DNA from 2 places in the Pseudomonas wadenswilerensis genome. Region 1 is predicted to be linked to the other one. Evidence: riboswitches for the same ligand, from Rfam matches in the RefSeq annotation. Region 1 holds a riboswitch; the other holds the start of a gene.
The links. A riboswitch is a leader RNA that binds a small molecule or an ion and turns the genes downstream of it on or off. The one in region 1 is predicted to bind FMN.

Region 1 (3,399 bases):
AACCCCAGCGTACGCATCGAGGCCCGTGAACCTGGTGCCCAACGTTATCGCGTGCAGGCGCTGTACCAGGCGCGGGAGAACAGTACCCTGGTGCTGCGCGACGGTCGTGGACGCAACCAGCGCATGCTGGCGGCAACCGGCGGGCAATGGCGCTTCGGCCCGCAGGTCGGCAACCTCGGTCTGCCGCTGGACCTGACCCTCAACGGCCGTCCCGGCACCGTGCTGGGGGGGTGGTACATCCAGGGCCAGAAGAATGCCGGGGTGATCTATTCGGCGCTGGGTATCAACGGCGCGCGTCTTGAGGTGCAGGACAAATGGCAGGCCGGCTGGCAGGACAACCTCAAGACCTTGCGCCCGGACCTGGTGATCCTCGCCTACGGCACCAACGAAGCCTTCGATGACACCCTCGATCTCAACCTGTACCAGACGCAACTGCGCAATACCCTCAAGCGCCTGCGCCAGGACCTGCCGCGGGCGGTGGTGCTGCTGGTTGGTCCGCCGGACTCGATCAAGCAGCGCAAGGCCCGCAGTTGCGCCGCGCGCCAGCCGCAGCAACTGGCCCAGGTGATCCGCATCCAGCGCCAGGCAGCCAAGCAGGCCAATGCCCTGTTCTGGGACTGGCAGGCGTATATGGGCGGACAGTGTTCGATTGCCGGCTGGCAGGCTTCAGGCTTGGCCCGTGGCGATCTGGTGCACCTGACGGCGGACGGCTACAAGAAAAGCGCGGTCGGCCTGCACGACTTTTTGCGCACGCAGCTGGGCTTGAAGTAGGGCAGAAAAAAGCAGAGGCGGGGACGACTCCGGGTTGGCTTGCGGCGCCCCATGAAGTCGTCTTCCCGCCTCCTAATAGAGGCAAATCCGGGTGCATGAAGCTGCACCCGCTCAGCACGATGCGACTGCCTTGAATCAGCCGCGATTCACTCCTCTGCATTCACCTTAGTAGCTGTCTGCAGGGCTGTAAATTTTCTCGAACAGAATATTTTTCAGGCGCTTTCCAGGGCGGGAGTCAAGGCTGCCTGGCGGTAACGGGCCAACTCGTCGATGGTCAGTACCGGCAGCGAATGCAGCCTGGCGTACTCTGCCACCTGTTCGCCACGGGCCATGCTGCCATCGGGGTTCATCAGCTCGCAGAGGACCGCTGCCGGACGCAGGCCAGCCAGGCGGGCGAGGTCTACCGAGCCTTCGGTGTGGCCACGACGGGTGAGCACGCCGCCATCGCGTGAGCGCAGCGGGAACACGTGGCCGGGGCTGACGATGCGCAGGTCTGCGCGGGTCGAGTCCAGCGCTGCCTGGATGGTGGTGATGCGGTCCTGGGCCGACACGCCCGTGGATACGCCTTCAGCGGCTTCGATGGTCACAGTGAAACCGGTGCCATGGCGGGCGCGGTTGTTCGGCACCATCGGTGCCAGCGACAGCTCGTCAACGGTGATTTCATCCAGGCACAGGCAGACGATGCCGCTGCAATCACGGATCATCATGGCCATGGTCTGCAGGCTGATGTTTTCGGCGGCGGCGATGATATCCGCCTCGTCCTCGCGGTCGTCGTCATCGAGCAACAGCACGGGTTTACCGGCCTGATAGGCAGCGACGGCGGCAGCGACGTTAGGGAATTGCTTGCGGTGCAAAGGGGACATGAAACGCTCCTCGTAAGTGATCGATGAACGTTTCAGGGCGAACAAAATGCGTGCGCCAGGGCGCACGATGGCCCTGACCTGACGCCTTCTTTCATCCGGACTATGACCGTCGGCTCTGGAGTCTCACCAGATCTGCTGACCCTCGACCAAAGGCCGAGGCGCTCGCGGGCTCATCTTTCGATTTACCGCCGGTGGGGACTTGCACCCCGCCCTGAAGACCGTGCAAGCATACATCAGGGTGCCATCATGCTTGCAAGCCTCAGGGCTACGACCTAGGTCTAAGCCAGGCTTAAAGGCCCAGGGCGTAATCCAGGTAGCCAGGGTAGGTCTTGCGCCAGTCGTCCTGGAAGGTGTGGCCTTCAGGGTGTTCGTGGCTCTGCACCTTGTTGTTGCTGGCGAAGGCTTTTTCGGTGGTGGCGGTCAGTTGCAGGTTGCTTTCATGTTCCTGGGCGCCATGGACCACGACCAGGCGCTTGTCCTTGGCCTTCTGCACGGTGAACGGGATCTTGAAGCCGCCCGGCGACAGCAGCACGGCGCCGCTGTAGTTCTGCGGGTACTGGGCGATCAGGTGCGCGGCGTGTTCGGCGCCTTGCGAGAAGCCGATCAGGGCAACTTTCGAGCGGTCGATGCGGGTGTCTTTTTCCAGCTTCTTCAGGGCCGCGGCCACCGCTTGCTCGGTCGGCTCGACCGATTGCCGCTGCCACATGAACTGATGCTCGTCGCGCTTGAGGGTGCCGTTCAGGGCCACCAGCACGGCCTTGTCGCCCACCAGGTCGGCGCGCATGTTGGTGCCCTTGACGCCTTCGGTGCCGAAACCGGCCAGCCATACCACCACTGGCCAGCCGCCAGCCGGCGCCTTGCCTTCAGGAATGCTGAACGCAGCGAGGCCGGCGTCCTTGGCCTGGGTCGGGTAGTTCTTCTCGGCGGCTTGCAGCAGCTTCTGGTAGGCCGGGTCTTTCTGCATCGGCTCCAGTTCGTCGTCTTCCTTGAGGATCACCGCTTGCCAGAAGCCGCGCTCACGCGCCTGGTCGAGGTATTGCGCGGCCAGTTCCGGGCTGTCCATGGACGACAGCGCGGCAGCGGCCTGGTAAGAGGCGAAGGCGTTCTTCGGGTCCAGGCGGGCGGCGGTCAGATAGAAGGCCAGGGCGCCGGCATAGTTGTCGTGCTCGCTCTTTTCCTTGTCACCGGCATCCATGAACTCGGCCGGGGTGGCGTCGTTGAGGTACAGGTTGGCCATGGCGGCCATGCCTTGCCAGCGGCCCTTGTGCACGGCCTGGTCGGTGGCTTCGTCGGCGTAGGCACTGGCGGCGGTGAGGCTGAGGCCGGCCAGCAGGCCGAAGGAGCAGAGATGCAAGCGGGTAGCTGTCAGCAATGACATGGCCGAGAGTCCTTTTTCGGTAGTGCTCGGCCAGATGCGGCCGAAGAGGGCGCGAATTCTAGCACCCTGTTCAACCCTTGAGTTGATTCCATTCCAGGCCAAAGCGCGCCAGGTATTTGCGCAGGCGGTCGGCGTCGTTGGGCTTTTCTTTTTCCTGGCGTGATACATCGAACAGCTGGCGTCCGGCTTCGGACAAAGTGCGGGCGTTGCGGCAAACCTTGAGTACGGCCTGCAGTTGCAGGCGGTCGAACTGGTCCAGCGCCTTGTCGCCGAGCAGCGCGTCGAGCGGGTCCGCTCCCTGCGCCAGGCCCCAGGCGCGCTGCAGGCGCTCGATCTCCTCCAGCACCAGCGCTTCGTCGATACGCCCACTGTCGGCGAGGGTGGCCA
Region 2 (3,399 bases), 2.3 Mb from region 1:
CTCGCCCTCGGCAAACTGCTTGAACTGACCCTGGCCGGTCGCGAACCGGCAGAGAAGACCCAGCTGACTGTCGACGGCGTACGCATGCGCTGGCTCGGCGAGGGCGCCCTCGAAGTGCGCCCGCCCGAGGCTCGTGACAATGGCCAGGACCTGCTGCTGTCGGCGGGCATCCATGGCAACGAAACCGCACCGATCGAGTTGCTCGATCGGCTGCTGCACGACATTGCCCGCGGCGATCTCAAACCGCGTGCGCGTATTCTGTTCCTGTTCGGCAACCCCGAGGCGATCCGCCGCGGCGAGCGTTACATCGAGCAGGACGTCAACCGCTTGTTCAATGGCCGCCACGATCAGTCCAGTGGTGCCGAGGCCCTGCGTGCCTGTGAGCTGGAGCGCCTGGCGGCGACTTTTTTCAGCGTCCCCGAGCGCACCCGCCTGCATTACGACCTGCACACCGCCATTCGTGGTTCGAAGATCGAGCAGTTCGCCCTCTATCCGTACAAGGAAGGTCGCCAGCATTCGCGTCGCGAACTGGCGCGCCTGAGTGCGGCCGGCATGGAGGCGGTGCTGCTGCAAAGCAAGGTGTCGATCACCTTCACCGCCTACACCTATGAGCAATTGGAGGCTGAAGCCTTCACCCTGGAGCTGGGCAAGGCGCGGCCGTTCGGGGAGAACGGCCAGGTCAATGTCGAGCGCCTGGAGACCCGTCTCAAGCAGATCATCGAAGGCACCGAGCCTGAAGAGCCTCAAGCCCTGGATGGCCTGCAGCTATTCAGCGTGGCTCGCGAGATCATCAAGCACAGCGAGCATTTTCGTCTGAACCTGCCTGCGGATATAGAGAACTTCTCGGAGCTCGAACCCGGCTACCTGCTGGCCGAGGATATCGCCGACACCCGCTGGATCGTCGAGGAGCAGGGCGCGCGCATCATCTTCCCCAACCCGAAGGTCAAGAATGGTTTGCGGGCGGGGATTCTGATCGTTCCCGCCAACCCCGAACAGCTAGGCTGATTGGGTGGGAGCGGGCTTGCCCCGCGATTGCGATCTACCTGCTGCATCGCATCGCGGGACAAGCCCGCTCCTACAGGGTTATTCAGCCGGCCATTTTTTGCGGCACTTCATTGCGACGCAGGGCGCGCAGCTTGTGCAGGGTATCGGCGCAGGTCTTGGCCGCCTCGGCGCCCTTGACCAGGAAATGTTCGAAGTAGAAGTTCTGATGCTCGTCACCGGCATGGAAGTGGTGCGGGGTCAGCACAGCCGAGAACACCGGCACCTCGGTTTCCAGCTGCACCTGCATCAGGCCGCTGATCACCGACTGGGCGACGAACTCATGGCGGTACAGGCCGCCATCGACCACCAGGCCGGCGGCGACGATGCCGGCGTAGCGACCACCACGGGCCAGCAGCTTGGCGTGCAGAGGGATCTCGAAAGCGCCGCCGACTTCAAAGAAATCGATATCGCTCGCCTGATAGCCTTGTTTACCCATCTCTTCGACGAATGCCTTGCGAGCCTGGTCGACAATATCCTTGTGCCAGCAGGCCTGGATGAAGGCGATGCGCTCGTGGGAAGGGTTCTTGCTATCGATTGCGGTAGGTTGCATTGAAACGGACTCCTGTTTGGATGAGAAACAGGGCGCTGGATCGAAGGGGATTTCGCCATGCAGCTGCACAACGACAGGCGCGGATGCACCTCTCCCGTTCTCTCTTTATCCGGACTATGACCGTCGGCCCCGGAATCACACCGGGTCTGCTGACCTTGCAGGCAGGCCTGCAAGCGCTCGCGGGCTATGCGCATTGCGCGCAATTACCGCCGGTGGGGAATCGCACCCCGCCCTGAGAACGTTACCGTCGGTTGTCAACGGCGAGGAATTATTAGCACAGATGTCAGGTAAACGTATAGGCTGCTAACGATTTTTTCCGGATCAACGACATTTCATCCGGGAAACCTTGCCAATTGCTTTGTGCGGCCCCAGTAATATCGTGTCACCAGATCAAATCAGGCCCAGAGAGGTCGGGCGGAGTGGTCGCGAGCGGTTTTTCGCTGACGTTGTCGTTGCAGGCCGTCCAATTGACGGTTTCTATAGCATAAACACACTGCACCCAAGCCTAAGGCCCGATATAATGCGGCCCTTTGCCGTCGTTTCGTCAATTTGACGCAAGCATTTGCCTTAAGGCCGCCGTTTCCGTGGAAGAACCTATGAAAAGCGCAGAAATCCGTGAAGCCTTCCTTCGCTTCTTCGAAGAGCAGGGACACACCCGAGTTGCCTCCAGCTCCTTGATTCCGGGCAACGACCCGACCCTGTTGTTCACCAACGCGGGGATGAACCAGTTCAAGGACTGCTTCCTTGGCCAGGAAAAGCGCGCCTACACCCGCGCGACCAGCAGCCAGAAGTGCGTGCGCGCCGGTGGCAAGAACAGCGACCTGGAAAACGTCGGCTACACCGCCCGTCACCACACCTTCTTCGAAATGCTGGGTAACTTCAGCTTCGGTGACTATTTCAAGAAAGACGCCATCACCTACGCCTGGACCTTCCTGACCAAGGTGCTGAACCTGCCGGAAGAGAAACTCTGGGTCACCGTCTATGCCAGCGACGATGAGGCATACGACATCTGGACCAAGGAAATCGGCGTACCGGCCGAGCGCATGGTGCGCATCGGCGACAACAAGGGCGCACCATACGCCTCCGACAACTTCTGGACCATGGGCGATACCGGCCCGTGCGGCCCGTGCACCGAGATCTTCTACGATCACGGCGCAGACATCTGGGGCGGCCCACCCGGCTCGCCGGAAGAAGACGGCGATCGCTACATCGAGATCTGGAACAACGTCTTCATGCAGTTCAACCGCACCGCCGATGGCGTGCTGCACCCGCTGCCAGCACCGTCGGTGGATACCGGCATGGGCCTGGAGCGCATCAGTGCGGTCATGCAGCATGTGCACTCGAACTACGAGATCGACCTGTTCCGCAACCTGCTCAGCGCTTCGGCCGCCGCCATTGGCTGCGCCAACGAAGAGCAGTCGTCGCTCAAAGTGGTGTCCGACCACATCCGTTCCTGCAGCTTCCTGATTGCCGACGGCGTGCTGCCGTCCAACGAAGGCCGCGGCTACGTGCTGCGCCGCATCATCCGTCGCGCTTGCCGCCACGGTAACAAGCTGGGCGCCACTGGCAGCTTCTTCTACAAGATCGTCGCCGCCCTGGTGGCCGAGATGGGCGAAGCCTTCCCCGAGCTCCAGCAACAGCATTCCAACATCGAGCGCGTGCTCAAGGCTGAAGAAGAGCAGTTCGCCAAGACCCTGGAGCAGGGCCTGAAAATCCTCGAGCAGGACCTGGCCGATCTCAAGGGCACCGTAGTGCCGGGTGACGTGGTGTTCAAGCTGTACGACACCTACGGTTTCCCGATGGAC

Region 2: linked by a shared signal. The riboswitch ahead of LOY45_RS07250 (6,7-dimethyl-8-ribityllumazine synthase) and the one ahead of ribB (3,4-dihydroxy-2-butanone-4-phosphate synthase) in region 1 are both predicted to bind FMN.

The regions. Positions count from the first base shown of each region.
Region 1 covers NZ_CP087191.1:5,140,663-5,144,061, reverse strand. The annotation lists gene LOY45_RS23605 (SGNH/GDSL hydrolase family protein) at 1-771, shown strand, start outside; gene ribB (3,4-dihydroxy-2-butanone-4-phosphate synthase) at 984-1,634, opposite strand; FMN riboswitch at 1,714-1,857, opposite strand; gene LOY45_RS23595 (alpha/beta hydrolase) at 1,924-3,012, opposite strand; gene rtcR (RNA repair transcriptional activator RtcR) at 3,083-3,399, opposite strand, start outside.
Region 2 covers NZ_CP087191.1:1,565,860-1,569,258, forward strand. The annotation lists gene astE (succinylglutamate desuccinylase) at 1-1,005, shown strand, start outside; gene LOY45_RS07250 (6,7-dimethyl-8-ribityllumazine synthase) at 1,088-1,594, opposite strand; FMN riboswitch at 1,687-1,838, opposite strand; gene alaS (alanine--tRNA ligase) at 2,191-3,399, shown strand, end outside.